DNA from 2 places in the Calditerrivibrio sp. genome. Region 2 is predicted to be linked to the other one. Evidence: riboswitches for the same ligand, from Rfam matches in the RefSeq annotation. Region 2 holds a riboswitch; the other holds the start of a gene.
The links. A riboswitch is a leader RNA that binds a small molecule or an ion and turns the genes downstream of it on or off. The one in region 2 is predicted to bind thiamine pyrophosphate.
Positions count from the first base shown of each region.

Region 1 (16,132 bases), on a different contig from region 2:
ATGATAGTAAAGATAAAAAAGAAGTATCCGAGTATTTTAGTCAATTGGCAATATTTGTAAACGATTCCCTTGTGAAATGCGGCTTTCCACCTTGCCCGGGAAATTATATGGCAAAAAATCCAGAATGGTGTCAACCGTTGTCTAAATGGAAAAAATACTTTGATAAGTTTTTTTCAACTCCTACAAATGAGGCTGTATTAAAAGGGCAGATAATTTTCGACTTCAGAGGTGTATACGGTGAAAGGATGCTGGCTTCTGAACTAAGAAGTTATGTAAACTCCATTAAAAACAAATCTCTTTTTATAAATTTTATGGCAAGAGGATTTGTAAATTATGGTTCACCTTTAAATTTCTTTGGTTCATTCATTACCGAAAAGGATGAAAATGAGGATGATCTCTTTGATATAAAGAAGAGGGTGCTGGCACCTCTTGTGGGTATTCTCAGGTTATTTGCCATTGAAGAAGGTTTGAGAAGTGTTTCAACTATGGAACGGGTAAATGACCTGATAAAGATCCGACATAAGGTTGTATTGGAATATCACAGAGAGATAGAGCAAGCTTTCAATTTTTTACTGGATTTGCGGATGAAAAATCAGATTATCCAATATGTTTCGGGTAAAGAGGTGAATAATCTTATAAAGATAACTAACTTGAGCAGTATTGAAAATAGAAACCTAAAGTTGGCTTGTCAGCTTTTGGAAAAGCTTCAGGACACATTAAAAAGAAGGTATGGTTTATAAGGGATTTATGGCTAAAAGCCATAAATAAAAAATAAAAGGGGGTAAAAGATGAGCAACAAAGAAAAGCTCGAGATGTACTGGAAGGAAAACCTGAAAGTAATTTTCATCCTTCTGGTGGTATGGTTTGTGGTGTCTTATCTTTTTGGCATTTTGATGGCGGATGCACTGGACAGCATTAAGATTGCTGGTTTTAAGCTCGGTTTCTGGTTTGCCAACCAGGGGTCTGAGGTAATTTTCGTAATTCTTATCTATATCTATGTTGTTTGGATGAATGCAATAGATAAGAAATACGATGTTCATGAAGAATAATTGGGAGGTGCCTAATGAGTATATTAACCTGGACTTGGATTATAGTTGGTCTTTCTTTTGCGCTGTATATAGGTATTGCTATTTGGTCAAAAGCATCATCAACGGGTGAGTTTTACGTTGCGGAAAAGCAAGTACATCCCATCGCAAACGGTATGGCGACAGCAGCTGACTGGATGTCTGCAGCATCATTTATCTCTATGGCTGGTCTTATCTCCTTTATGGGTAGAGATGGTTCTATGTACCTTATGGGATGGACTGGTGGATACGTTTTGCTTGCCCTATTACTTGCTCCTTATTTGAGGAAATATGGAAAGTATACTGTACCTCAGTTTGTTGGTGATAGATACTACTCCAATACCGCCAGGGTCGTGGCACTTTTAAGTGCTATATTTGTGTCTTTTACTTATGTTGCGGGTCAGATGAGAGGTGTTGGTATCGTTTTTTCAAGATTCCTTGAGGTCAGTATTAATACAGGTGTTATTATAGGTATGTGTATAGTTTTCTTTTATGCGGTTTTAGGTGGTATGAAAGGTATTACATATACTCAGGTTGCTCAGTACTGTGTATTGATAATAGCTTATTTAATTCCGGCTATTTTCATATCAATTATGCTTACGGGTAACCCTATTCCTCAGCTGGGTTATGGTTCCACAGTTTCAGCTGGTGGTGCACAGATATTAGGTCAGGGTCAGGGGATGTATATATTGGATCTCCTTGACAAGATACATACAGATTTAGGATTCAAAGCTTATACTGCCGGACAAAAGCCGTTAATAGACCTTTTCTGCATAACATTTGCTCTTATGGTGGGTACAGCTGGGCTTCCTCATGTTATCATAAGGTTCTTTACAGTGCCAAAAGTTAGAGATGCAAGAAGCTCAGCTGGGTGGGCTCTTCTTTTCATAGCAATTCTTTATACTACAGCTCCAGCAGTGGCAGCATTTGCAAGGACAAACTTCCTCCTAACTATCAACGGTAAAAAGTATGAAGAAGCTCCAAGCTGGTTTAAAAACTGGGAGAAAACAAAATTAGTTGGATTTAAAGATAAGGCAATATACAAAACAGCTGATGGCAAAACTATAGGTGTATTTAAAGGCAAAGATGGTTCTTTAAAATATCTTGAAAAGAAGGAAGAAAAACCATTCAACCCTGAAGGTATGACGCTTGTAAAAGATTTTGATGGTGTTATGACAATTTCTAAAGATCCTCAGGTTAATGAAGTCGACGTTGACAGAGATATAATGGTTCTTGCAAACCCTGAAATTGCCAAGCTTCCTGCATGGGTTGTTGCTCTTGTGGCTGCTGGTGGTCTTGCTGCAGCTCTTTCTACAGCTGCGGGACTACTTCTTGTTATATCTGCGGCTATTTCTCACGACCTGATAAAAGGGGTAATATCTCCAAATATTTCAGAAAAGGGTGAACTTGTCTGGGCAAGGATTGCTGCTGGTTTAGCTGTAATAATTTCTGGTTATTTTGGTATCAATCCTCCGGGATTTGTTGCTCAGGTGGTAGCATTTGCCTTTGGACTTGCGGCTTCTTCCTTCTTTCCATTGATAATACTGGGTATTTTCTGGAAAAGGGCAACTAGAGAGGGTGCTATCGCAGGGATGCTTGTGGGTATAATTTTCACTGCATGGTACATAATCTACTTTAGATTTGTAAATACTGATCCTAAAGGATGGTGGTTTGGTATATCTCCTGAAGGTATTGGTACTATAGGAATGATAATAAACTTTGTTGTTATGTGGGTGGTATCTCTCATGACTCCTCCTCCTCCAAAAGAGATTCAGGATATGGTGGAGAACGTACGTTATCCAAGAGAAGCTTAGTAATTGGGGGGCGATTAAGCCCCCTATTTCAAAAAATTAAAGGGGCGTAAAATGAATAAGGTTATGGCGAATGGATTTTTTGTAGCTAAGAAGATCGATTCTCTGGAGAAAGCCCATAAATTTTCCATCCCTGCTTCAATTTTTACAATTTTTATTGGGGTAATATCTTTTATACATTCAATAGTTTACTTGCCTGAGTTGATGTTTTTGGGTTTTTTAGATTTAATATTATGGGGAGTTTTAGGAATAGGTATATACAAGAATTCGAGATTGGCTGTCATAAATACATTTATAATGTATATTTTAGGTGGTGCTTATTTTAGAATGACTATCATGTGGCAGAGCAATATTCTGGCAATATTTTATGTAATTGCTCTTATGTTTGCCCTCAGAGGTACCTTTGCCTACCAAAAGCTACTGAAACAGCAGAATAAAGCATCAGAGGGTAATAAATAGTTTTACTTGATGACGTAGTTTTTTATTTTTTGTTTATTTAGAAATTTGTCTGATGTAGTTAAATTTTATTATCATTTTTATTTTATTCCGTCAACTTCTTTACAAAATTTACATCTTATTAATAACTTTTACAACATCTTTACTAAAATATCGTTATAAATAGTATTAGGATCAAAAAACCATAGGAGGTCAAATGATGAGAAAAGTTTTTTTGTTTGCACTTAGTTTTATGTTGGTTTCCTTTGGTAGTGTGGCATTTGCAGCGAAATCAACACCAAAATCACCCACTCCTGATTATGCCAAGGTGGTAAAAAAAGGTGTTGATTATAACCAGTGTTACGAATGCCATGATACCATCAAGGAATTAAGGGGTATGGGTAAACACTCTAATCTTGCCTGTGAAAATTGTCACGGTAATATTGAAGCCCACCTTAAAGAACCCACCAATCATCCTACTGTCTATACTGAATGGCAGGCTTGTGGCAAATGTCATAAAGAGCAGTTTGAATCTTTTATGACTGTTAGCAAACATAGACCTGCGAGGGATGAAAAGTCTCAGTTAACAAACAGAGCCCCTAATCCTTTCTGGGATAAGCTGATGATGGGACATGCATTTACAAAGGAGCATGCGCTTACCAGAAGCCATCCTTTCATGCTTTTGGATCAAGTACTTGTGGACAGGGCGGCAGGTGGAAGATTTCAACCAAAAAATGGCTGGATGTATGTAAACGAAAAGCCACAGAAAATATGGGATATTATAGTGGATACACAGCCCGGTAGTGAACATAAGGTTTTTATGAAGCAAACTGCAGCAGCACTTAACCCTGTATGTATTCAATGTAAAACGCAGGATCATATCCTCGACTGGCCTTACCTTGGGGATCCTAACACCTCTGCACCATTTAACAGAAAGAGTAATCCAACTGCTATGATACAGTCTAAAAAATTGCAGCATGGGTTAAATTGCTATCAATGTCATGATCCTCACGCAGCAAAACCAAGGATAGTTAGGGATGCTCTCATTGCAGCATTAACAAGGCCTGAAGCGGATACATTATGGCACAAGGATCCAAACAGGACAAATATTAAAGTAATAGATATGGGTATGAGGGGTTATACAAGAAAGATAGCTATTCTTGAAAAATATGACTCAAGACTTCTTTGCGGTCAGTGCCACGTAGAATATGTATGTAACCCTGGAGAGGATAGAAATACCGGGGCGAAAATTGGTTATGATAGCCCACTCACAAATCATTTCCCATATAAAGATGTATTACAATTATACGATCACTACGTAAACCAATTGCATTTTACAGATTTCATCCATCCTTTAACAGGTGCTAAACTGATTAAATTCCAGCATCCAGAATCTGAAACATTCTATAATTCAAAACACGCAAAAGCAGGAGCAGGGTGTGATAGTTGCCATACTCCTAAGGTAAAAGATAAAAAGACTGGTAAAGTCTACACTTCCCACTATGCTGTTACACCTAAGCATGATCTTAAAGCTTCATGTTTGACTTCTAAGTGCCATAACAACTGGACAGAAGAGGATGCTAAATATGCCATCGATTCTGTAAAAGCTTATATTAAAGGTAAGATGAGAAAAGCTGAGTTTTGGCTTGACAGATTGATCGATAAGATAGTTGAAGGTAAAAATGCAGATCTTCCGGCAGATGTAATAGCAAAAGCTCAGGATTATCATGTAAAAGCACATATCTTGTGGGAATACTGGACAGCTGAAAACTCAGATGGCTTCCACAACCCAGAATTGGCCCGTGAGTCTCTGGCTCAGTCGATAGATGCCTCTATGGCTGGGGTGAAATTGATAGATGATGCTTTGAAGGCAAAAAAAACCTCAGCTCAGCAGACACAGGCTCAGAAATAGAAATTTATAAATCAAAATGTAGGTGGACAGGCTTATGAGCCTGTCTGCTTATTGAGAAATTGGCGGCAAAAAGCCGCCTTTATTTTGTCTTGCCAAAGGGTTTGTTGTGGTGTAAAAGAGTCATATACGTATAAAGTTTAGAAATTAAGGAGTATAAATTATATATCATGCGTAAAATTTTAGATATTTTTAGTTCCGTTAAGCTAACTCTCTGGCTTATAGTATTAATCATCATTCTGTCATCAATCGGTTCTTTTATCTCTGTATCCAACCCTGATTCAGGGATTTTGGGGCTTGTTTCTAAGCTTACAGGTAGGGGGCATCAGGATGTTATGGCAGTTTTTGACAAGATGGGATTGCTCGATACATACCATTCAAGTTTATTTATCGGAATGCTTATACTTTTTACTATAAACTTAACTGTTTGCACTTTTTATAAATTACCAAATATTTTCAAATTTCTTAAAAGAGAGGTCAAAGTTAATAAGGCTGTTTTTGAAAAGCAGGGCTGTATCAAAATAGAAAAAAATATTGATGTTGAAAGCTTAAAAGATAGATTAGATGAAATCTTTAAACGTTATAAAATCGTAGAAGAAAGAGATGGAGATAAATATTTCTTCACTGCTGAAAAAGGGGTTTTTAGTAGAGTGGGGGTTTACATCGTACATTTAGGTATAATTGTCATATTGATATCAGGTATATTGGGAGGGATTTTCGGGTACAATGGGAAGATAGCTATCCTTGAGGGTGATGCTGATGACACAATTATTTTAAAAGATAATAAGACGTTAAAATTACCTTTTTATATAAAATTAAATGATTTCAGTGTATCCTATTATGATAATTCCACAAAAGCTAAGGAATACAAATCGGAGATTATTATCAGTAAAACAGGTAAACCCGATGAATCGTTTGTTGTGGGGGTAAACAAATTGGCAAGGTATGAAAACTTAAAAATTTACCAGGCAAGTTATGGGTTTTATCCATCAAAAGATGTAACATTCAGGTTTTTGTTTAAAGCAAACGGGGTGGAAAAGAAAATACAGGTTAAAATGGATGAGATTTATCGTATAAATGAAAACTTGAGTTTTGCCGTAAGGGATTTCGCCCCTTCCCTAAGTCTTGACAGTGAAGGAAGACTAATTAATTTGAACGATATGATGGTAAATCCTGCTGTGGTTGTGGAGTTTTTTGTAGACAATGAATCTAAAGGGAGTGTTCCTATATTAGCCAATTATCAGCAGACCGGCATTTTTGACGGGTTTGAGCTACATTTTTTGAAGGCTTATGGAGTGCAGTTTTCGGTTTTTTCAATCAATTATAATCCAGTTATAAATCTAATTTACATAGGCTTTATTATTCTAAGTGTAGGGGTATTGATATCGTTTAGTACCGAACATCAGCTTGTTTACATAAGAATTACGCCTGTGCAGGATAGATCTATTTTGGAATTATGCGGATATAAACACAGATTTAAAAAGGATGTCGCAAGGATGTTGAATGAAATTGCTGATAAAATATAGATTATATTAATTTAATGAGGTTTCTGAATGAATGATCCATTATTGTTTGGAGTTGCATCGATATTATATCTGATGGCAATGCTGTTTTATGTTTTTTTTATAATTCTTAAGAAAGAGTTACTGGGTAAGATTGCTTCAGTTTCTGTTTATGTTGGGTTTGTAGTTCACACTATGGCTTTTTTTATTAGATGGTATATCTTTTCTAAAGCTTTTTCTCTTCCCATAGCCCACTCCATACCGATTACGAATCTATATGAATCGTTACTTTTTTTTGCATGGTGTTTGATTTTAGGTAATATATTTATTGAGTATAAGTTTAACACAAAAATATTTGGAGTTATTATTACTGCAATTGCAGGTATGTCGATAGCTTTTGTGGATGCTGTTGGTGCTAATAAAATGGTTCAGCCAATTCTACCTGCCCTCAAGAGTAACTGGCTTTTAGCCCATGCTTCACTTAGTTTTGTGGCTTATGCTGCCTTCTCACTTTCGTTTTCAGCTGCAATATTGAATCTTGCATACAATATCAGAAATAAAAAGAGCATCCTTTACATCTATTGGACGGCTGCATTGGGTATATTTGTATACACTACACTACTACTTATAATAGATTTCATAATTAATCTACTAAATAGGCTCAAAGATGGTTATAAACCATTTTCTTTATTGAAATTGCTTCCTAACGAATGGAAAATTTTACTTTTGATAGTCCTTATCTGCTTTATAGTATTATTCTATATTTTTGGCAGTAAACTGGGTTCTGTGGTGGATAGATTTGGCATAAAGTCAGAATTACTTGAGACCGTAGAATACAAAATGATAACGATAGGTTTTATGATATTTACAATAGGCGGATTGATCTTTGGTGCTATATGGGCTGATATCTCCTGGGGGAGATACTGGGCATGGGATCCGAAGGAAACCTGGGCATTTATCACCTGGCTGGTTTATGCATTTTATATTCATATGAGATTTATCAAAGGTCGTGATGGTGTTTCTGCATCTGCAATCGCTGTAATAGGATTTATCGTAACTATCTTCACATACATAGGTGTAAATCTATTATTATCAGGGCTACACTCATATGGTGGGATGTAGGAAAGGAACGAAGAGTTGTTTTTTCAAAGTTCATGTTGACAAATAAAGTAAAAACATATATATAGTTCAACCGATTAAAGGGTTTCTTTGGTTGCCCGGGTGGCGGAATTGGTAGACGCACAGGACTTAAAATCCTGCGGCCGTTGAGGCTGTACCGGTTCGATTCCGGTCCCGGGCACTTTTTTTGTAATCCACTGTAAATATCGTAGATGTTTTTTCATTTGACATTTCTATCTAAAGGCTTTAATTAGAAATATGAGTTTAAAAGATATATCCTTTGTCGTATATACTGCGGTGCTTACTTTTTCTGTGCTTTATTCACCTCAACCTTTACTGCCTGTATTGATGAAAGAATTTGGGGTTGATAAATCCAGTGCAGCATTGATTACAACTGTAACGATGCTCCCTTTAAGCCTTTCCCCTATAATTTACGGTTTTGTGCTGGAAAAATTCACCGCCAAGAGAGTCATGTCTTTTGCAATAAGTATACTTGTGGTGCTGGAAATTTCAATATATTTCATAAACGATTTTTACCTTCTTATATTTGTTAGACTACTCCAGGGTTTTTCAATTCCAGGAGTATTAACATCTCTCATGACCTTTGTTTCCATGGCTTCTGAAAAATCAATGATACAGAGGGTTATGTCATATTACATAGCGGCAACGATATTGGGTGGATTCCTTGGTAGATTTATTTCAGGACTTATTTCAAAATTGTTTGGATGGAGGTATGGTTTTCTTATACTTGGGTTTAGCCTTGCCATAAGTTTTATTTTGCTTTTTTTCATCTCTGATTACAAAATTCAGGTGAAGGAGCGGATAACATTAAAGAATGCCATGAACGTTATCAAAACACACCCTTTTTTAAATATTTATATCACAATATTTTGTACATTTTTTGTTTTTGCGGCGATGTTAAACTTTATCCCTTTCAGATTAAAAGAGATTTCAGACAATGTAAGTGAATTTATCATCGGTTTGAGCTATTCCGGCTACGTAATGGGGATTATCGTTTCACTTTTTTCAATGTTGCTGATAAAGTTTTTTAAAACAGAAAAAAAAGTCATACTATATGGTTTGGTGATATATATAATGAGCATACCATTATTTAGCGTAAAGAGCATCTTTTTTATCTTCTTTGCTATGTTTGTATTCTGCACCGGTATGTTTACGACACATTCAATAGCTTCAGGTTTTTTAAATAAGCTTGCCATTACCAACAAAGGTATTGTGAATGGTTTATATGTCTCGTTTTACTACACTGGCGGAGTTTTAGGTACATTCCTGCCAGGATATTTGTATAAATCTTTTGGATGGAACGCATTTTTAATCCTGCTGTCAGCTCTAATTTTAGTGGGTGTAGGCTCAGCAATTCAAATCAGGCAACCCCACCCATAAATGTTTGATCAAAATCTTTAAATACAGGATCAAAACCTTTTTTCTTCAGGGATTCCACAAACTCTTTTACACTTCTGGTATCTTCCATTGAAAACTGTTGACCGGAAGCTGTTTTTTCTGTATATCCACCAGGGTTTGTTTTGGATCCCGCACTCATCTGTGTGACACCAAGGCCTAAGATATTATCCCTGAATTCAGAAGGTTCTCTTGTGGATATCACAAGCCCCACATCATTTAAAAATATCCTTAAGGCAAACATGGATTGAAGGAGATTTCTATCAGTTACCGGATATTCAGGTTTAAATCCACCCTCCGCATGTCTTATTCTTGGGAAGGATACTTTTATATGTGTTTTCCAGTATTTTTTCATAAGATATCTGGCATGTAGTCCCACAAAAAACTCTTCCACTCTAAAATCTTCAAGCCCCATTAAGGCTCCCAAACCTACTGTTCTAAATCCAGCTTCGGCACCTCTTTCGGGGGTATCAAGTCTCCATCTATAATCTGTCTTTTTCCCGCCCAAATGGTATTTTTTGTATGATTCCATATTGTATGTTTCCTGATAGATTGTAAGGCCATCTACTCCGTGATGATAGAGGGTGTTGTATTCTTCTGTGGAAAGAGGTTGAATCTCTATACTTATTGAAGAGAAATAATTTTTACATATTTCTGTAGCCTTTTTGAGATATTCCATACTAACATGTTTTGGTGATTCTCCAGAAACAAGAAGTATATGCTTTATCCCTTCAGAAGATATGGCTTTTGCCTCTTTATCAATCTCTTCAAATGTAAGGGTTTTTCTTGGGATAACATTTTTTCTGTTGAATCCGCAGTAGACACAGGAATTGATGCATTCGTTTGACAAATATAGTGGAGCGTAAAGTTGAATGGTTTTACCAAACCTCCGCAACGTAATGGCTTTTGATAGCCTTGCCATATTTTCGAGAAAAGACTCTGCAGCAGGCGATAGTAAAGATGCAAAATCTTCCTCGGAGAGTTTTGTTTTGTTTAAGGATTTAATCACGTCATCTGCAGTTCTGCTATATATGTACGATTTTATATCTTCCCATTTATAATTAGTTATAATATCAAAAAAGCTCATACTAATCCCTCAAAAAACCAGTTAATGGACTTGATGCTTCAGCCCTTAATTTTTCGGTGGGCATGCCAGCATTTATAGCATGGCAGGCGGCTTCCACCGCATATCTGAATGCCTTTGCCATTTCCACAGGGTTGTCTGCTGTGGCAATAGCGGTATTGATGAGTACTGCATCAGCCCCCATCTCTAAGGCTAATGCGGCATGGCTGGGGGCTCCGATACCAGCATCTACCACGACTGGTACGTTTGACTGCTCAATGATTATTCTTAAGTTTTCTATAGTTTTTATACCACGGTTGCTACCAATTGGAGCCCCAAGGGGCATCACAGTTACACAACCAATCTCTTCAAGTCTTTTGGCCAGTACCGGATCAGCATTTATGTAAGGTAAAACATTGAAACCATCTTTGACTAAGATCTCAGCAGCCTTAAATGTTTCTATAGGATCTGGCAGAAGGTAGTAGGGATCAGGAGTAACCTCCAGCTTTACCCAAGGTTCGCAACCGGCAGCTCTTGCCAATCTTGCAAGACGCACTGCCTCCTCTGTATCCCTTGCACCTGATGTATTAGGAAGAAGAAGGTATTTATTGGTATCTATGTGTGATAATATGTCATCCTGTTTGTCATTAATATCCACTCGCCTTAATGCTACGGTTATTATCTCTGCTCCAGATTCTTCAAGTGCCTGCTGCATGATTTTGCTTGATGGGAATTTGCCAGTACCAAGCATCAATCTACTTCGAAATTTTCGACCTGCAATAATTAGTTCATTTGTAAACATGATTGACTCCATATTTTTTAGTATAAAAAAATGCCATCCGCCGATAGAAACGGATGGCATTTTTAAACCCGTTCCCTTCGACGGCATTACCCGTATCAGGTTCGAGGGGTATTTCTCAGCCCTTTAAAAGAGCACCCCCACGGATATATTTAATATATACTTTTTTTAAGATAATTCAATATTTAATTTTAAATCCCTTTATCTTCGATGTTTTTACCAATATTTTTTCTTGTTAGATATCTGTTTAACGCATTAATCCAGGCCAATGCGCTTGCCTGTACTATATCAGTGGAATACCCTTTGCCTGAGATATCGTAGCCAGATTTTTCAAATTCTACGGTGAGGGAAACCTCCCCTTGCGCATCTTTACCAGCACTTACAGCCTGAATCTTATACGTTTTTAGTCTACCTTCCACACCTGTTACCCTTTCAATGGCTCTAAATGAAGCATCCACTGGGCCATCACCTATAGATGCATCCGTCAGAATATCTCCTTTTTCATTGGAAACCTGTAGGGTTGCTGTGGGTATAGATGTATTACCACTTGTAACGTTGAGGTATTCGAGAGAAAAATACTCTTTGTGGGATGATATTTGATTTTCTACTATGGCAGCAATATCTTCATCGTATACCTCTTTCTTTTTGTCGGCAAGTTCTTTGAATTTTGCAAAAGCTATTTCGATTTCGTTATTGTTCAGTTCGAAACCGATCTCTTTTAATCTTGCCACGAATGCATGTCTGCCTGAATGCTTGCCAAGTACCAGTTTATTAGATGGATATCCCACACTTTCTGGGGTCATGATTTCATATGTTGTTCTTTCTTTTAATACACCATCCTGATGGATACCTGCCTCATGGGCAAATGCATTTTTACCTACGATCGCTTTATTTGGCTGTACATCTACGCCTGTTATGGATGTAAGAAGTCTGCTTGAACGGTATATCTCTCTTGTATTTATACCTGTTTCAACATCAAAAAGTTGCTTTCTGACATAAAGTGCCATTACCACTTCTTCAAGAGAGCAGTTGCCCGCCCTTTCACCTATACCATTTATTGTGCACTCCACCTGTCCAGCACCTGCTTTAACGGCTGCAAGAGAATTTGCAACCGCAAGGCCAAGGTCATTATGACAGTGGACACTAATGACTGCTTTATCCACGTTTGGCACTTTATTCATTATTGTGGAAATTATCTTTTCATATTCCATCGGTACAGTGTAACCAACGGTATCCGGAAGGTTTACAGTTTTTGCACCGGCTTTTATCACTTCTTCCACTACTTTACATAAAAAGTCGAGATCACTTCTTGTGGCATCTTCTGCACTGAATTCCACATCGTCACAGAGATTCCTTGCAAATTTAACTGCATTAACTGCAATTTCAAGTACTTCTTCAGGAGTCATTTTCAATTTATATTTCATGTGGATATCAGATGTCGCAATAAATGTGTGAATCCTTGGTCTAACTGCATGTTTGAGGGCATCCCATCCCACCTGTATATCTTTTTCGTTTGCCCTACAGAGGCCGGTTACTATCGGTTTTTTTACTGTTTTGGCTACCTTTGTAACAGCTTCAAAATCACCGGGGGATGAAATCGGAAAACCAGCTTCTATAACGTCCACTCCAAGCTTTTCCAACTGTAATGCCATTTTAATCTTTTCTTCAACATTCATACTGAATCCTGGTGCCTGCTCTCCATCTCTTAACGTTGTGTCGAAGATCATAATTTTTCTACTCATTTTTTTTACCTCCATATAATTTGTATAAAAAAAAGCCCCAACTTCTTCTAAGTCGGGGCCCTGTTTTAATCCTAATTAAAATTTATAATACCTTTTTGGTCCCAGACTCAGAATATACAGGTTTTTTGTTGTGGAGTCGGAGGAGCTTTAAAACGATACCTGAAAGGGCAAACAAAACAAAGAATACAAATAGCATCAACTGTGGATAGAGACCCATTAAAAATATGAAAAGAACAAAAATAACAAGTATGTTGAAGGGCTTAACAGATACCCATTCAAGTTTTTTAAAACTGTAATAAGGGAAGTTACTCACCATAAGAAAGGCAAGAACATAAATCAAAAGAACATAAGTGATCGGTATTGAAAAAAAGTATGGATCACCAAAAAATTCCTTCACAAACAGAACGCTTGAGGCTATCACACCTGCGGCAGCAGGTATTGGTAAACCCACAAAAAAACTGCTATCTATCTTTCCCGCCTGTACATTGAAACGTGCTAATCTAAGTGCACCACACGCAACAAATAAGAATGCCGCCATCCATCCTATTCTTCCATAAGGGATGAGCAACCATTTATACACCAAAACAGCTGGAGCAACACCAAAGGCCAACAAATCGCTTAAAGAGTCGAGCTGTACTCCAAAATCGCTGGTGGCATTTAATAACCTTGCAATTTTACCATCCAATCCATCAAATATAAAGGAAACTAGTATTGCATATGCAGCATTCACATAGAGATCGTTTAAAGAGGCAACTATTGAATAAAATCCGGCGAACATCGACATTATGGTAATCAGGTTTGGAAATATAAGATTTCTACGGATCATTAAAATTCCTCATCCACCTGAAATCTTGCTATGATTGTCTCACCTGCATATACTAAGTCATCAATATCAACGTTTATTTTTGCAGAAATTGGTAAATAGTGGTCGACTCTTGAAGAGAATTTTATAATACCAAGTCTATCACCAAGCTTTACCTTATCTCCAGGTTCAAGATATGATACTGTTCTTCTTGCCACAAACCCCGCCACCTGTTTAACGATTACTTTACCGTATTTAGATTGAATTGTAATTATATTCTGTTCGTTTACAAAAGAGCTCTCTTTTTTGTCGGCAGATAAAAATTTGCCCGGTTTGTGTAACACACTTATCACTTCACCATCCACAGGTACTCTGTTTACATGGACATTGAATATATTCATAAAAACGGATATTTTTTTAAATTTTTCACCATCTATCTCTTCTTCTGAGATTTCTACTATTTTACCATCTGCACCTGAAACAGCGATACCATCTTCTACCGGTATATCCCTCTCAGGGTCTCTAAAAAAGATAATGAATAGAACTGTTAAAGATAAAAATAAAAGGGTAAAAAACCATTTAGGAAGAAAAAATACTATGAGAAAAAGCCCACCAGCAATGGCAACGTATGGAAATCCTTCTTTTGCTATCAATTAAAGCTCCTGTATATAGATTTTTCATATATTATACATTGTTTTTTCATAAAATCAACTATTTTATATTTTTTGCAAATTATTTTAAAATATCTAACCTGTGGAGTGAGTTTGTGTTATTGTAAGGATCAAAAACATTCTGATAAAACAAAGGTTTTATAAATTTTGGAACAAGTTCTTTATAGATTTCACAATATCTCTTATCAAACTCTTCCGCACACCTAAACTTTCCTCTATTGCTCTGTATCAGATATAAAAGATAAGGTATGTAGCCAAGATCGATGGAATTTTTTAAAACTATTAGATGTTTTAAGCCTCTTTCGGTTTTAGCATCGGGAAACATAGCATATTCCCTATCGAATAAAGATACAGATTTTACTTCAATAAGGATCTTTTGGCTATTTGATTCCAAATAAAAGTCGATTCTATTATTTCCGATGGAGTATTCCCGGACAAGTTTGGTTATATTTGTAAATTCAACAATTTCACCTTTTTTCAAAGCATTGTAAACAATTCTGTTTGTTTTTATAGTGTTTGTTTGTATCCATTGGTTATCAAGGTATATCCCTTCAAGGGTGTATTGCAATTTTCTTTTCGTATTGTTTGATCTGGAAAAACAAACGGGCGCCCCTTTAACCAAAAGGTTTCTCATGGAACCTGTATTGGGATTGTGACATGTGATTATGTTGTTTTCATATTCAACATCCACAAAGAATCTTTTATATCGTTTGATAAATCTACCAAAATACAACAATTAGCACCTTTTGTATGGAAATTTATTCAACTATAATATATATTCTTTTTATGAAAATGGAATCTAAAATATCTTTTTGGGTTAAATTTTTAATATCGATAGCTATAACAATTGTATTGTTATTTTTGGTAAAAGTTGGTGTTGATTATTTTACATTTAAATATTATCTCGTTAGGAAAGAAAAAATTGAATTAGAGTATATGAAGAAGATTACATATCATAACTTACTAAAAAATCAGGTTAATTTTTACAACGATGTGATTAACATATCAGATTACATAAAAAGAAACGACTTTTATCATAATGAAATTAATAACTATGAACTTGCCCTTGCGATAGTTCAAGAGTCTTATAAGAAGAAGCTTGACCCTTATCTCGTAGTTGCCATTATGGATGTGGAAAGTGATTTTAGAGCTGACAGCGAGTCGATAAAAGGTGCAAAAGGTTTGATGCAGATAAAAGATGATACTGCAAGGTATATAGCAGTAAAGGAAAATATAAAAGTTTCAACAAGGAGAATAAATGATCTGCTGATTAACGTAAAGTTAGGAATCAGCTACTATTCATATCTTCTCAAAAAATTTGATGGTAACCACAAATATGCACTTATAGCTTATAATATAGGTGTAAACAAAGTATATTCATTGATGACATTAAAAATAAATTTACCGAAGAGTTATTATAACAAAGTTAAAGATCGCTATAATTTTATAACAAAACTTTATCAAAAGGTTCCTCTTAATATATAAAAAAAGGGGGGGCCGCCCTTAGGCGGCTGTTTATGGAAGTCAAGCGATCTTGATTAAAAGGTCACCAGCTTCAATCTTATCTCCTTGATTTAAAAAGATCTCTTCTATTATTCCATCTGTATTTGCAACAATTTTAGTTTCCATTTTCATTGCTTCGGTTATGGCCAGAAGATCACCTTTTTTTACACTATCACCTTTTTTGACGTTTATTTTGGTGATTTTCCCAGGCATTGATGCACATACTTCTTTTGGATTGTTTATGTCACCTTTTCTATTTGCTTTTATTATGTCTGTTAATTTTTCATCTTTGATTC
Region 1 covers NZ_JBMFQS010000001.1:322,453-338,584, forward strand. The annotation lists gene ACP5Q2_RS01645 (DUF294 nucleotidyltransferase-like domain-containing protein) at 1-740, shown strand, start outside; gene ACP5Q2_RS01650 (DUF4212 domain-containing protein) at 789-1,049, shown strand; gene ACP5Q2_RS01655 (sodium:solute symporter family protein) at 1,064-2,878, shown strand; gene ACP5Q2_RS01660 (hypothetical protein) at 2,930-3,334, shown strand; gene ACP5Q2_RS01665 (ammonia-forming cytochrome c nitrite reductase subunit c552) at 3,531-5,222, shown strand; gene resB (cytochrome c biogenesis protein ResB) at 5,390-6,745, shown strand; gene ccsB (c-type cytochrome biogenesis protein CcsB) at 6,773-7,843, shown strand; tRNA gene ACP5Q2_RS01680 (tRNA-Leu) at 7,937-8,021, shown strand; gene ACP5Q2_RS01685 (MFS transporter) at 8,099-9,241, shown strand; gene thiH (2-iminoacetate synthase ThiH) at 9,222-10,343, opposite strand; gene ACP5Q2_RS01695 (thiazole synthase) at 10,345-11,121, opposite strand; TPP riboswitch at 11,177-11,270, opposite strand; gene ACP5Q2_RS01700 (2-isopropylmalate synthase) at 11,310-12,875, opposite strand; gene pssA (CDP-diacylglycerol--serine O-phosphatidyltransferase) at 12,943-13,686, opposite strand; gene ACP5Q2_RS01710 (phosphatidylserine decarboxylase) at 13,686-14,315, opposite strand; gene sfsA (DNA/RNA nuclease SfsA) at 14,395-15,066, opposite strand; gene ACP5Q2_RS01720 (lytic transglycosylase domain-containing protein) at 15,120-15,818, shown strand; gene ACP5Q2_RS01725 (pyruvate carboxylase) at 15,858-16,132, opposite strand, start outside.
Region 1: linked by a shared signal. The riboswitch ahead of ACP5Q2_RS01695 (thiazole synthase) and the one ahead of thiC (phosphomethylpyrimidine synthase ThiC) in region 2 are both predicted to bind thiamine pyrophosphate.

Region 2 (16,132 bases):
AAAATATCTTTTCCATCAAATGGATATATAACTATCGAAATCTTCACATTAATGTAAATCGACTCGTTTTCAATAAGAAATTTTTTCTGGAAAAAGTTCGATAATCTCTCAACTATTTTTATTATATTCTCTTTCTTTTTGATATTTGAAAATAATATCGCAAAATCATCCCCTCCAACCCTTGAAACGATGTCCCTCTCTTTTGCTAATTTTTTCAGAGAATTCCCCACTATTTTCAAAACTTCGTCACCAAAAGCAAAGCCATAGGTGTTATTTATAAAACTCATATTATCAATATCCACCAAAACAAATGCCGATATAGATTCTGGATTTGATTTTAAAAATTCGTTTGCCTTATGTTGAAAACCAAGGTAGTTGTATAATCCGGTGAGATGATCCTCATATCTAACTCTGTCTATTTCATTCTGAAGTAGTATCTCATTTGTAATATTTTTCCCAATCGAAACATAACCTTTTATCATCTTGTTCTTCATTATCGGTATTACAGTGGCATCGATATAAAATAAATGTCCACTTTTTGTTTTATTTATAAAAATTCCAGAAAATTCATTACCACTTTTGATTATCTGGTAAAATCTATCATAAAAATCTCTACTCATACTTCCAGACTTGAATATAGCAGGCGTCTTACCAATGATCTCTTCAGAAGAATAACCAGATACCTTAGCCACCGCTTCATTGTGGAATAATATTTTACCTTCAAAATCTGTTATAAAACATAAATCTTTGGATGATTTAATGGCATTATAAAACCACAGGGCTTTCTCATCCTTTTCTATTTTCTGTAATATAAAAGTAATATCCGATTTTAATTCCTCCATCAATACCACAAGTTCATCGAGGAAATTGATATACTTTTGAGTGTGAACTTCAATAATGGCAATCAATCTATCCTCAATGAAAATAGGAATCACAAATACAATTGCTTTGATATTTCCACTATCGTCAGAAACGATATCCATTAAGATATTTTTATCATTTATCTCTATCTTTTCCAGGAGTTTTAAAGGGGTACCATAGGTATATTCTGAATGCTGTAGACCATTCTCATAGTAAATCACCCTTGAAAAGCAAAGCCCCATTACAGTGGTAATATTCTCACTAAGCTTTTTAAATACATCTTCCTTGTAATCTGAAAAAGTAATTATATGATTGAGTTCCTTTATTCCAGAAAAAAGCTTCTCCAAAAAGACATTTTTTCTATTATCAATGAAAATAAATGTTCCTGATGGTTTTCCATGAAAAATCACTGTGGAAGCAAACCCCTCCACATCGAGAATCTCCCCATTTCTAGCCACCATTTTTATATTTTTATATTTGACATCAAAAAACTCCCCTGCCAACCTCCTTGATACATTATTTTTTACAAATTCTGCCTTGCTTTTTTCAAACAGCTCCACAACATCCAATTTATACAATTCTTTTTCATTATATTTCAAAAATCCTAAAGCATACTTATTGGCATACTTTACCTTGTTTCCATAAATTATCACTCCAATATTTGTAACCTGATCAATTACCTTAAAAAAGCTTCGATAGTTTCTGTATTCAAATATCTTTTCCCCAATCTTATTAAGTCTATCCAGGAAACCAAACTCATATCCTATCGGCACAATCTTATCAGAATCAAGATTCTTAATAATATCCAATCCACGGGGATCACTGTGCATATTGAATAAGATATCTTCTATTTTACTCCTGAAATCCAGATCAGTCGGTTTAACCATAAAGGAATGAAATATCCCCATACTGAATTCAAGAAGGATATCCATCTGTGATTGGAAGTCCACCGGGAGATGTGAAAAGATATCTTTACGGGTAATACCGATATCTATTTCATCATTGAGTAATGCTGAATGAATATCTTTAAGGTTTTGATATATGATAAAATCAAGCTTGTCTATGTCAAAACCGATATTTTCCAGCTCCATAAGAGTAGAATAAATAGATCTTATTGGTACGATACCAACTTTTAACAGTTTTTTATCTTTATCAAACTTTTTCTTTCTAAGATAATAAACAGTATCCCATTGATTATCAAACCTTGCAATAGGGATATATCCTCTATCTAAGAGAAGAAGTACTGTTTCTGGATTCTGGAATACAACGTCGTAATCATCCCGTCTACTTCTCTTCCGCTCTTCCAGAAAAGAGGTATACGTAACAAGATCGAAATCCTCACCAAACTTTTCAGACAAATAGTCAATAAATCTTTCCCATACTCTTAAATCTTCTTTTGTATGATGAAAACAAACTGCAAATTTCCTCATAATCTAATTAATACCTAAAAATTATTAAAAACACAAGTTTTTTTCCTGATATTACAAATTTAGCTTTAATGACCAGATAAAAAACTTTTTTTGTTGAAATTATCAAAGTAAAATATTAATATTAACAAAAAAAGATGGGAGATTTTATGGCCGATTTAAAAGTAGATTTTATGGGAATAAAATTGAAAAACCCCTTGATAGTGGGTAGCTCCACAATGACAAAAAATATTGGCGGACTCCTAAAGGCTGAAGAGTCTGGGGCTGGTGCTGTCGTATTAAAGTCACTTTTTGAAGAGGAGCTTTCGGAAGATTTAGCCCTTTCGGATGACTATCATCCGGAGGCTTTTGAATATTTTCTAAATGATACCAGTAAACTTTATGGTTCCACAAAGTATTTAGACTTTATCAAAGAGGCCAAAGACAAACTATTCATCCCAGTGATAGCCAGTGTAAACTGCCTTGGGGGAAAATGGTGGGTGGATTATGCCAGACAGATAGAAGATGCAGGGGCAGATGCACTTGAGCTGAATATCGCTTATATCCCTTTTAGTATAAAAGAAGACCCAAGAGATATTGAAAAAAAATATGTGGAGATAGTTTCTTCTGTAAGAAATGCGATAAAAATACCTTTAGCTGTTAAAATAGGGTATTATTTCACTTCGGTACCCCTTATGGTAAAAAAATTGAAAGATGCTGGTGCAAATGGTATAACAATGTTTAACAAATTCTTCCGTATGTCGATAGATGTGGAAAATATGAAATTCCATGGACTTGAAGTGTATAGCTGTGTAGAGGAAACCTATCAGGTTTTAAGGTACGTCGCTGTGTGTAATAACCAGGTAAATATAGATATTTCCGCAAGTACAGGTATTCACAATTCAAATATTGCCCTTCAGCATCTCATGGCCGGAGCTAAAACATTTCAGATCGTTTCAGCAATATACAAAAAAGGGTATGGTGTTATACCTGAAATAGTAAATGATATTAATAATTACCTTGATAGAAAGCATTTTAAATCTGTGAATGATATCATCGGGGTAGCCACTAAATTTGATGGTGGTTTTAAGGCATTCGAACGTATCCAGTATATGAAGTATGCGGGGGACAGGTATTGATGTAAATGTTTGAATTTTTATTTGATACCAACAAAATTGTACTTTTTTTTCTTACAGTTGTAAGAATAAGTGGTATCATATTTACCGCTCCAGTTTTTGGAAGTGAGATTGTATCTGCCAGAATCAAGCTATTTTTATCCATTTTAATCGGGATTCTAATATTCCCATTTATAAAAGCTATAGATCTATCAAAAGCGAATAACCTTTTGCTGATACTTATCATAATCAAAGAATTGTTGATAGGAATAGCCACCGGCTTAATCGGAAGATTTCTTTTTATTGGGGTACAATTTGGAGGTCAGGTGATAGGTACCCAGATGGGATTTGGTATAGTAAACGTCCTTGATCCTCAGAACAATGCCCAGATATCACTGGTGGCTCAATTTCAAAATATCATCATGATTCTTTTCTTTCTCGTCATTGGCGGGCATCTATACATAATTCAGGCTATTGTAAAGTCATTTGAAATGATACCTCTTGGGGTATTTGTATTCAACAAAGAATCTTATATCTTTATTGTAACTATTTTTTCCAAAATATTTCTTACAGCTCTGAAAATCACTGCCCCAATATTTGTTACACTTTTAGTTACCCAGGTGGTTTTAGGAATTATGGGAAGGCTGGTGCCTCAGCTAAATATCCTTATCATCGGCTTCCCAATACAGATAGCAGGTGGCTTGCTCGTCATCATCACAAGTTTGACATTTTTTTACAGTATGTTTGAATCTTTGATGTATGAATATCTAAATAATATTCTAAGACTTTTTCGATACTTAGGTGTCTAATGCCGGATAACGACTCAGATAGAACGGAAGAAGCCACCCCTCGGCGGAAACAAAAAGCGATAGAAGAAGGTAACGTACCAAAAAGTAGAGAATTAGCCACAGGTACCACCTTTTTAGTTGCGGTACTGATATTATACTTTTACATGCCTCCAATGGTGGAAGAGTTTAAAAGTAGTTTTATCACATACTTTTCCATGTACAACTACAGGATAAATAAAGAAAGTACATATCTTTTGCTTATTGAAGTCTTAAAGTCTATAGCAAAAGTAACATTACCACTACTATTCATACTTGTTTTTGTGGCTATTTTATCAAATATTGTCCAGTTTGGAGTGATTTTTTCCAGTAAAGCCCTTGAACTGAAATGGGACAGAGTAAATCCAATAACAGGTTTTGGAAGATTGTTTTCCAAAAAGTCCCTTTTCGAACTTTTAAAATCGATTTTAAAAATATTTTTCTTAGGTTTTGCAGCTTTTTTCATAATAAAATCTAAAATAGCCACAATAGTCACTCTTGCGGATGCAGATGCTATTTCATCGATACACTTTTTGGGCAAGCTGATTTATGAAGTTTCGTTTAAGCTGGCAATAATAATCATGGTTATTGCATTGATCGATTTCCTTTATCAAAGATGGCAATATTATGAAGACCTCAAAATGACAAAACAGGAGGTAAAAGAGGAGTTTAAACAGATGGAAGGGGATCCCCTGATAAAACAGAGAATTAGAAGTATGCAAAGGGAAATGGCAAGAAAAAGGATGATGGAGGAAGTACCCAAAGCGGATGTGGTCATCACAAACCCCACCCACTACGCCGTGGCTATAAAATACGATATGGCAAAAGATAGAGCCCCCAAAGTGGTGGCAAAAGGACAGAGGCTTATCGCATTGAAGATAAGGGAGATTGCGTCTAAAAATAACGTATTAATTCACGAAGATCCGCCACTTGCCAGAACACTTTTTTCTTCCGTCGAAGTAGGTGAAGAGATACCTGAAAATCTTTACAAAGCGGTGGCGGAAATTCTTGCTATGGTATATAAACTTAAGAATAAATCGGTATAAAAAAGGAAGGGGGAATGCCCCTCCTTAAGTTATTTACCTTCGAATTTTGATAGATCCCTCACAGCTCCTCTTGCAGCGCTTGTTGTAAGCAGTGCATATGCCTTCAAAGCCTGTGAAATCTCCCGTTTTCTGTACTTTGGCCTAAACCCTGTTGTATTTATCAGTTTCTCCCTACGTTTTTTTATCTCCTCCGAGGATATATTCAAATCTATCCTCCTCTCCGGAATATCGATAACTATTTCATCACCATCTTCTATAATTGCTATATTCCCACCTTCCGCAGCTTCTGGGGATATATGACCTATGGAAAGACCAGATGTACCACCTGAAAACCTACCATCAGTTATCAATGCACAAACCTTCCCCAACCCCTTTGATTTGAGATAACTTGTGGGGTAAAGCATCTCCTGCATCCCTGGGCCCCCTTTTGGCCCTTCGTATCTTATCACCACAACATCTCCGGCTACTATTTTATCTGATAAAATAGCATCCACTGCATCCTCTTGACTTTCAAAAACTCTTGCCCTACCCTTAAATTTTAAAATCGACTCATCCACACCAGCGGTTTTTACTATGCAACCGTCCTCTGCAATATTACCGAAAAGCACAGCAAGCCCACCATCTTTGCTATAAGCATGCTCTACACTTCTTATACAGCCGTTTACCCTATCAAGATCCAGATCCCAATATTTATCCTGAGAAAAAGGCTCCAGCGTAGGAACATTTCCTGGGGCTGCAGAGTAAAATCTTTTAGCATCATCATCGCCATTTCTAATATCCCACTTATCAATAGCCTCTTTCAGCGTATTACTATGAACCGTTTTCACTTTACTGTGTATAAGTCCAGCCCTATCCAGCTCACCAAGAATACCATAAATCCCTCCAGCCCTGTGGACATCTTCTATATGATATTTATCAGTAGAGGGGGCAACTTTGCATAGGTGGGGCGTCTTTCTGGACAATCTATCTATATCTTTCATCGTAAAATTGACTTTAGCCTCGTTGGCTATGGCAAGAATATGCAAAACTGTATTGGTGGATCCCCCCATTGCAATATCTAGTGTCATTGCATTTTCAAATACCTCAAAGCTGGCAATAGATCTGGGTAGTATAGACTCATCACCATCTTCGTAGTACATTTTACACAATTCCACAATTCTTTTAGCGGCGGCGGTAAATAGCCCCTTTCTTAACTTATGGGTGGCCAGCAAAGTACCATTACCTGGTAGTGCAAGCCCCAGAGCCTCAGCCAGACAATTCATGGAATTGGCAGTAAACATTCCGGAGCAGGATCCACACGTAGGGCAGGCGGATCGCTCTATTATCAGCGTTTCCTCATCTGTATAATCTTTACTCACTGCGGCCACCATTGCATCCACAAGATCCATCTTTTTGAATTCATTTTTCAAGTTCATTTTTCCAGCTTCCATAGGTCCACCCGAAACAAAGATAGCAGGAATATTAAGCCTCATTGCCGCCATCATCATCCCCGGGGTAATCTTATCACAGTTTGAAATACATACCATCGCATCGGCACAATGGGCATTTATCATATACTCCACAGAATCAGCAATCAATTCCCTTGACGGTAAAGAATAAAGCATCCCATTATGCCCCATTGCAATACCATCATCTATTGCGATTGTATTCATCTCTTTGGCAATTCCACCCGACTTTTCTATCTCCTCCACCATAAACTTTCCAATCTCCCTTAAATGAACATGACCCGGCACAAATTGAGTAAAAGAGTTTACCACAGCGATAATCGGTTTTTTATTGAAATCCTCCTCTTTTACTCCTGTGGCTCTCCAGAGAGCCCTGGCACCAGCCATATTCCTTCCGGAAGTAGTCGTAGCAGACCTGTATTTTGGCATAATTACCCCCATATTTTTTTATAAAAATACTTTTTAAGAGAAATTATGTCAACAAAAACCTTGATTTTTATTTTAAAATAGTTATATTTAAATCTATCCGTGGGGGTGCTCTTTTATAAAGGGCTGAGAAATACCCCTCGAACCTGATCCGGGTAATGCCGGCGAAGGGAACGGGTGAGTAAAAAGCCATCCGACCATTCGTCGGGTGGCTTTTTTGTTTATCTCAGGAGCCACCTTCCGGAAAAAATAATACTATGCGGAGGAAATATGACACAGCTTGAAGCAGCCAAAAAGGGGATATTAACACAGGAGATGAAAATTATTCTAAAAGAGGAATCTATCGATGAAGCAAATCTTTTAAAAAACATTGCAGAAGGTAAAATAGTTATCCCCAAAAACAAAAATAGGGATTTCAAAAAAGTAATGGGAATTGGAAAGGGTCTCAGGACAAAAATCAACGCTAATATCGGCACGAGTGGAGACTGCCCCACACTTGAATTCGAAAAGGAAAAGCTTAAAGTGGCCATAGAAGCAGGTGCAGATAGCGTAATGGATCTTTCCACAGGTGGGGATCTTACTTTGATAAGAAGCGTCATTTTAGAAGAATCATCCGTCATGGTGGGGGCTGTGCCAATCTATGCTGTGGCAGCTAAGTTAGCCGAGGAGAATATCCCCACCTACAAAATGGATGGAGAAAAGCTGTTGAGATCAATCGAAGAGCAGTGTAAACAGGGGATCGATTATATAACAGTGCATTGCGGCGTCACAAAAGAATCGGTGGCAAGGATGGATAAAACAAACAGAGTATGTGGAATAGTTAGCCGAGGAGGATCCATTCTTGCTGACTGGATCAGAAGAAATGGTAAAGAAAACCCACTTTACGAATTTTACGATGATCTATTGGATATAGCGTATAAATACGATGTAACTTTAAGTTTAGGGGATGGTTTCAGACCTGGTGCCATTGCAGACGCCACTGATAGAGCCCAGATTGACGAGCTGATAATATTAGGGGAACTGGCGGAAAGAGCATGGAAGAAAAATGTTCAGGCTATGATAGAAGGGCCGGGGCATGTCCCTCTGAATCAGATACAGGCAAATATGATTTTACAGAAAAGACTGTGCAACGAAGCTCCTTTCTACATTCTGGGGCCACTCCCAACAGACATAGCACCTGGATATGACCACATTACAAGTGCCATAGGTGGAGCAATTGCCGGTGCCGCCGGAGCTGATTTCCTATGCTACGTTACGCCTGCCGAGCATTTATCTTTACCTGACGTCGAAGATGTAAGGGAAGGGGTAATAGCATCAAAGATAGCAGCCCATATTGCAGACATTGCAAAAGGATACCCGGGTGCAATTGAAAAAGATATACTTATGAGCAAATACAGAAAAGAACTAAATTGGGAAGGGATGTTTTCTCTTGCAATAGACCCAGTAAAGGCAATGAAGAAATTTAAAAAGAACAACGATGTAAACTCTTGTACAATGTGTGGAAAATTATGTGCAGTAAATATAGACAAAAAATTAGCGACTATTTGAAGTTGTACCTTATCCTTGAGACAGATATGCTTAAAATCCCCCTTGAGGAATTTATCCCTCAAGTGGTATCTGGTGGGGTTACGGCGATTCAATTGAGGGATAAGAAGCTAACTGCAAAGCAAAGGTATGAAAATGGATTAAAAATTAAAGAGCTCACAAAAGATAAAGACGTTATGATAACAGTAAATGATAGGTTGGATCTTGCTCTTGCTCTGGAGATAGATGTTATTCATGTGGGGGTAAAAGATATACCCCCTTATGTCATAAAGGATCTTTATCCGGACATTCTTGTGGGATATTCCTGTAATAATATCGAGGATCTGGAGGTGGCGGAAAAAAGCAAAGTAAGCTATGTCGGTGTTGGTCCTGCCTTTTTGACATCCACAAAAGATGACTTAAGACCATTAATAGGCCCAGATGGAATTAAAGAGATCGTATCAAAGACAGATATCCCAGCGGTGGCGATTGGTGGTATAAATCTACAAAACTGCCATCAATTGGTTGACATCGGTGTAAAGGGGGTGGCGGTAAGCTCAGAGATATGTAGAAGCCTAAGCCCCTACGAAACCTCAAAAAAATTTAGAGAGTTTTTCCCCTAAGATGAAAGAATTTGAATTTATAAAAAAATTATCCGACTTAAACCGATACTACTTCTCGAATGAAGATCTAGGCATCGGAGACGATGCCGCATTATTGGGAGAATTTCTCATAGCAAAAGATCTGATCGTATCAGATGTACATTTCAAGAGGGAAGCAGGTCTGAGAAATATACTCTTTAAGCTCATTACATCAAACGTCAGTGACATAGCCGCAATGGGGGGTACCCAACCTTTTTATGCGCTTTTGGGATTATCGACTGATGGAAGTATAGATTTAGAAAATTTCATAACCGATTTAAAATATGTCCTCGATTACTACAGGATAGATCTGATAGGCGGAGACACAACTGGATCGGTACATGGAATCTTTCTGTCACTTACCATAATAGGCAGAAAAAATAGATTTCTGCTCAAAAGAACCACCGCCAGATCCGGAGATATTCTATTTTTATCAAGACCTGTGGGATTATCAAAATTATCTCTGGAAAAAGAGCTGGGCATAGCCCAACATTCCATACACCCCCACTACCATTATAATCAAAAGGCTGAGGTGGCGCTTGGTGGTTTATTAGGTTCGTTAAATTATGTGACGTCCTGTATCGACATAAGCGATGGACTCGGCAGGGATCTATCCCATATTTCAGAAGGTAGTAAAGTCAAAATAATAGTTGAGGAAAAATACTTTGACATTTCTTATTTGGAAAAATTTAACATAAAAAACCCCTTTGATTACATACTCTCTTCAGGTGAGGAGTATGCATTAGCTTTTACGATCGATAAAAACTATTCGTCTGAATTTAAAATATACCGAAAACAGTTCCCTGATATTTTGGAAATCGGATTTATTACAGATGGGGAAGGTGTGTTTCTAAGGAAAAAAGATAATTCTCTGGTTGATATATCCCGATACGGCTACGAGCATTTATAAAAATTTAATTCCCCACTCACAAGATACAGTTGTTTTTTTATTTCATATATATTATCATTATAAAAACCTCATACAGAAAGGGGGAAGATATGTTTGAACTTGTGGAGCTTGAAAAGAAAATAGATAAGCAATTATACGAGGAAAAGATACAGGATCTCCGTCAGAGGTTATTTTTTGCTCAGCTGGAAGCTAAAAAACTTAAAATCCCCGTTGCAATTCTCATTGCAGGTGTTGATGGTGCTGGTAGAGGTGAAATTATAAATCTCATTACAGAATTTATGGACACAAGATATATAAAAACTCATACATTCTGGGCGGAAACAGAAGAGGAAAGGGAAAGACCCCCCTTCTGGAGATACTGGAGGGCATTGCCAGCCGCCGGTACCACATCATTGCTCTTTGGAGGCTGGTACGAAAACACCTTTTTGGATTTAGCCTATGGAAGGATAGATATCGATAGATTTGACAGAAGAATGCAACGGAGAGTGAGATTTGAACGTTCACTATTCAACAATGGCACATATCTGGTAAAATTCTGGCTTCACCTTTCTCAGGAGGGGCAGAAAAAAAAGGTAAAGAAGATCTATAAAGAATACCCCGAAGAGATAGCAAGATTTAGAATTAACAAAAAAAACGTAAAACATTATAAAGAGATAATCGATGCCGCCGCAAGATCCATAAGAATTACTGATAGGGTGGAAGCCCCATGGGTTCTTGTGGATGCTTATGACTGGAGAAACAGAAATCTAAACGTCGTTGAAACACTCGTAAACCTCTATGAAGGCGCCATAAAAAGCCATAAAGAAGGTGTACAAAAATGTATTACCTCAAACGTCAACATATCCTATGATTACCCATCCATCCTGGATAATGTAGATCTATCGGTTTCCATCAATAAAAAAGATTACGAAAAAGAACTGGAAAAACTTCAGCTTAAACTATGGGGTCTCACCTGGCAGGCACATCAGAAAAAGATTTCAACGATTATACTTTTCGAGGGCTGGGATGCTGCAGGAAAAGGTGGATGCATTAGAAGAATCACAAAAGGTATAGACTCGAGACTCTACCAGGTAATTCAGGTGGCAGCTCCAACTGATGAAGAAAAAGCCCATCATTATCTATGGAGATTCTGGAGACATGTCCCGAGATTCGGTTTCGTTACCATCTACGATAGGTCATGGTACGGAAGGGTTCTGGTGGAAAGGGTTGAAAATTTTGCCACACCAGAGGAATGGGGTAGAGCCTACTCAGAAATCAACGATTTTGAAGAGCAGCTTACCCAATACGGTAAGATTTTACTTTTCAAATTCTGGCTTCATATATCAAAAGATGAACAGCTAAAAAGATTCAAAGAAAGAGAATCAACTCCACTAAAACAATATAAAATCACAGAAGAAGACTGGAGAAATAGAGAGAAATGGGATCAATATAAGGATGCAGTGGACGATATGGTGGCTAAAACAAGTACCGATATAGCCCCCTGGTATATTATACCGGCTAATGACAAAAAATATGCCCGAATTGAAGTTTTAAAAACCATTTGTGATAAAATGGAGAATCATCTTAAAAACTTTTGATAGATGTTTTATTACAAAGTAGCAGTAGCCATACCTTATTTGCAGTTTTTAACCTACAGGTCTATCAATGATATTCCGGATGGATCTATAGTCAAGATAGAGGTGAAAAAAAGGATAACTTTAGGCATAATATATTCTAAGACTTCCGATATTGAACCCCTTCAGATTAAAGAGATACTCGAGATATATGACGGTATACATTTGACAAAAAACTATCTAACATTTCTTGAAAAACTCAGCAGTTACTATACCTACCCCATAGGTACCACCCTTCACAAAATCTCCCCCATAAGGCTTGTGGATCTGGATATTAAAAAGGTAAAAGAGCCCGACCTCCGATACAATACTGTATTATTAAATGATGAACAGCAGTCTATCTATGAAGAGATTGCAAATAAATTGGACAGATTTTATACATACCTCATCTACGGTGTCACCGGTAGTGGTAAAACTGAAATATATTGTAAGTTGATAAACGACATACTCGACAGCGATGGTCAGGTAATTTATATTTTACCAGAAATTACTCTCACCACCCAGCTTTTTCATCGCCTACAATCGAGACTAAAAAAAGATGTGGCCGTTTACCATAGTAAAATCTCAGAGAAAAAAAGGCAGGATATTTTAATTAGATTCAATTCCGGTGCTTTAAGTGTCATTATAGGTGCCAGAAGTGCCCTTTTCATACCCGGAAAGAATATTAGATTAATAATAGTGGATGAAGAGCATGACCCAAGTTTCAAACAGGAGGATACCCCCCATTACAATGCCAGAGATATGGCGGTATTATACGGAAAAATATTAAATATACCCGTTGTATTAGGATCTGCCACACCTTCAATAGAAAGCTATTATAATGCATCCACAAACAAATATAGGCTACTCAGACTTAACAAAAAATTCTATCCTAATACCGAAACATCTATAGATATCATAGATATGAAAAATGAAGAGATCATAGCTGACTTTTTAAGCAAAAAGCTATATGATGGAATCTATGAAAGGCTAAATAGAGGCGAACAGACGCTTCTTCTCATCAATAAAAAAGGGTATTCCAGCTATATAATATGTAGATACTGTGGAACCATTCTTCATTGCAACAACTGCTCTGTTTCCATGACATACTACAAATCTGATGAAGTTGCCAGATGCCACTATTGCGGAACCTACCAGCATAAATTCAGATGTGGGAAATGCGGTGGAGAAGATTTTTTCACTGTGGGCACAGGTTCTGAAAAAGTTTTTGAATTAATGGATCAACTCTTTCCGGGAGAAATTCTTAGGCTGGATCAAGATGTGGTCACTTCAACCAGGAGGGTAGAATCTATATTGGCAGAATTTGGGGAGAAGAAAAAGAAGATACTTGTGGGAACCCAGATTATATCAAAAGGGCTCAATTACCCGGACATCACACTTATAGGGGTTATAAATATTGACAATCTTTTTACCCTACCTGATTTCAGGGTGGAGGAAAGATCTGTCCAGATGCTCACTCAATTTTTAGGTAGGGGTGGAAGATTTGAAAAGCCATGCCAGATGATCATTCAAACGTATAATCCGGATAATCCAGTATTCGACGTGGTGAAATCAGGTGACTTAGATAGTTTCTACAATGATATCATAGAAAAAAGAAAAGTAATGGGATATCCCCCTTTTGTACATCTTGTGAAGATCTTGATTGACGGCCAGAGGATAGATAAAGTGATGGATATCTCAAATAAAATTTCAGAATCTTTAAAACACTCATTATCAAAGGATGATAAATTACTTGGCCCCGCAATAGCTCCCATTTCAAAGATAAAAAATAGACACAGAATGCAAATAATTCTCAAAGTAAAAAAGGTTTCAAATATTACTAAATATAGAAAATTGGTGGATGATATCTTTTATAAACATAAGCATGGAAACACAAAATTTATTTTTGATGTTGACCCATACAACTTTATGTGATTATAATTCTCTTTCCAAAATAAAAAGAGGTGATGGATGCTAAAGTATGGCGATAAAGTTATATTAACCGATCATAAAAAAAACAAACACACGGTCACTCTAAAAGAGGGGGGTAAATTCTCCACCAACTACGGCTATATCGAACATGATAAAATAATCGAAGCTGGTAATGGGGGGATAGTACTAAGCAGTAAAAATATTAAATACACAATACTAAAACCCACTTACATAGATTACGTCATGCATATAAAAAGAAACGCCCAGATTATATATCCCAAAGATACAGCGGCAATGTTGATGGAAGGGGATGTTTATCCAGGTCTTGAGATATTGGAGTCTGGAATAGGTCAGGGGGCTTTTTCGATAGCGCTTTTGAGGGCACTTGCCGGTCAGGGTCGCCTTGTGAGCTACGAAATAAGAGAGGATTTTGCAGAGCAGTCAGAGAGATTCATAAAAGAATACCTCGGAAATGTAGACAATCATACAATAAAAATAGGTAATATCTATGAAGGTTTTGAGGGTGTGTATGATAGAGTCTTTCTGGATCTTCCGGAACCATGGCATGTATTAAAATATTTAAAAGAAGGTTTAAGGGATGGTGGGATTGTTGTTGCGTATATTCCAACTGTTTTACAGCTTAAAACTTTTGTGGATACACTAAAAGAATTAAATTACTTCGCAGACATAGAATCATTTGAACTAATCAAAAGACCATGGAAGGTGGATGGTTTATCCGTCCGTCCTGAAATGTGGATATACAACCACAGTGCATTTATCTGCAGGGCAAGAAAGATGAAAAGCTGAGGTGAATATGTCAGAAAAGTTTCCCATAACTCCCGTAACAAGATTACTTGATGGTAAAAAGATAATCTATGGTAAACATTTATACGAATATGAGGAAAAAGGTGGCACAAGAGCTTCATCTATGAAGCTTGGAGTGGATGAACATACAGTAATTAAAACAATAGTAATGGAAGATGAAACGAAAAAACCTTTAATTGTCCTTATGCATGGGGATATGGAGATATCCACAAAAAACTTGGCAAGATTTTTAGGTGTAAAGACAATAAATCCATGTACACCGGAAGTAGCCCAAAAACATACCGGGTATCTGGTGGGGGGTACTTCCCCATTCGGCACAAAAAAACAGTTGCCAATTTTTATGGAAAAAACTATCTTAGATTTAGAAAAAATTTATATAAATGGTGGTAAAAGGGGATTTTTAATATCAATAAATCCACAAATCATCGTAGACATATTAAAACCGACACTTGTAGAGGTTGGATATAGATGAAAGATATTATAATTTTTGACATGGATGGCACATTAATAGACAGCAGTGAAGATATCACCATCTCGGTGAACTTTGTGAGGTCAAATTTTGGGCTACCACCACTTACCAAAACAGAGGTGGTGGATATAATAAACGGAGATAGAAATCGGCTTGCCTATGGATTATATGGAATAGAAGAATATACCCCCCAACACCGCAACCTCTTCGAATCCCACTATTTTGATCAATGCATAAAAAATACTCATCTATATGAAGGTATTTTAGACCTTCTTGAAGAACTAAAAAGATTTAATTTTCAGTTGTCAGTTGCCACTAATGCATACACAAAATTTGCCGAAAGGATGCTGTCACATCTTAAAATTGATCAATATTTTAGCAATATTGTTGGGGCTTGTAAGGTAAAAAAGGGAAAACCTGATCCCGATATGATTTTTTACATACTAAATAATAGCAAACCGGTAAGAAGAGTTATCATGGTGGGGGATAATCATACCGACCTTTATGCAGCAAAAAATGCCAATATAGAAATGGTTTTTGCCAATTGGGGATTTGGAAAAATAGAAGATATTCACAATGTAGATTTCATAGCCAAAAATCCTATGGATATTCTCAATTACATTTTAGATTGAAAAATAAAACATTATGTTTTATTTAAACATATTTAATCTATACTTGATTTTTTTATAATATGTTATAACTTATATCTCTGGAGGTGAAACATGGATAAATTCTATGCTGGATCAATATTTGAGATAGAAGACAAAAGATACGAAACAAAAAAATTAGTAGTTCTTGTAAGGTCAATTATTACAAAGGAGCATTTCTATCTTATAAGCTTTAGTTCTTTTGAACCCTGGAGTGAAAGGGTTGTCACAATTGACAACAAATTTGAAAGAGCCTGGATAACACTTGACGAGGTAAAGTACTTAGCCGAAACAGATTATATAAGATATGTGGGTGATGTAAATAGCTATAAAGAGGGGATCGCTTCAGTAATAAAAGAGAACAAACCTAAGGTTGCCTAATACTTTTTATGATGGTGGATACGGCTATTGCCGCTATCCCCTCCCCTCTTCCCGTAAACCCCATCTTTTCTGTAGTGGTGGCTTTTAT
Region 2 covers NZ_JBMFQS010000005.1:24,732-40,863, reverse strand. The annotation lists gene ACP5Q2_RS05770 (EAL domain-containing protein) at 1-2,291, opposite strand, end outside; gene ACP5Q2_RS05765 (dihydroorotate dehydrogenase-like protein) at 2,438-3,406, shown strand; gene fliR (flagellar biosynthetic protein FliR) at 3,412-4,191, shown strand; gene flhB (flagellar biosynthesis protein FlhB) at 4,191-5,252, shown strand; gene ilvD (dihydroxy-acid dehydratase) at 5,282-7,126, opposite strand; TPP riboswitch at 7,218-7,313, shown strand; gene thiC (phosphomethylpyrimidine synthase ThiC) at 7,394-8,671, shown strand; gene thiE (thiamine phosphate synthase) at 8,668-9,270, shown strand; gene thiL (thiamine-phosphate kinase) at 9,272-10,198, shown strand; gene pap (polyphosphate:AMP phosphotransferase) at 10,288-11,775, shown strand; gene priA (replication restart helicase PriA) at 11,779-13,725, shown strand; gene ACP5Q2_RS05720 (tRNA (adenine-N1)-methyltransferase) at 13,762-14,529, shown strand; gene ybaK (Cys-tRNA(Pro) deacylase) at 14,537-15,019, shown strand; gene ACP5Q2_RS05710 (HAD family hydrolase) at 15,016-15,648, shown strand; gene ACP5Q2_RS05705 (hypothetical protein) at 15,739-16,044, shown strand; gene ispF (2-C-methyl-D-erythritol 2,4-cyclodiphosphate synthase) at 16,031-16,132, opposite strand, start outside.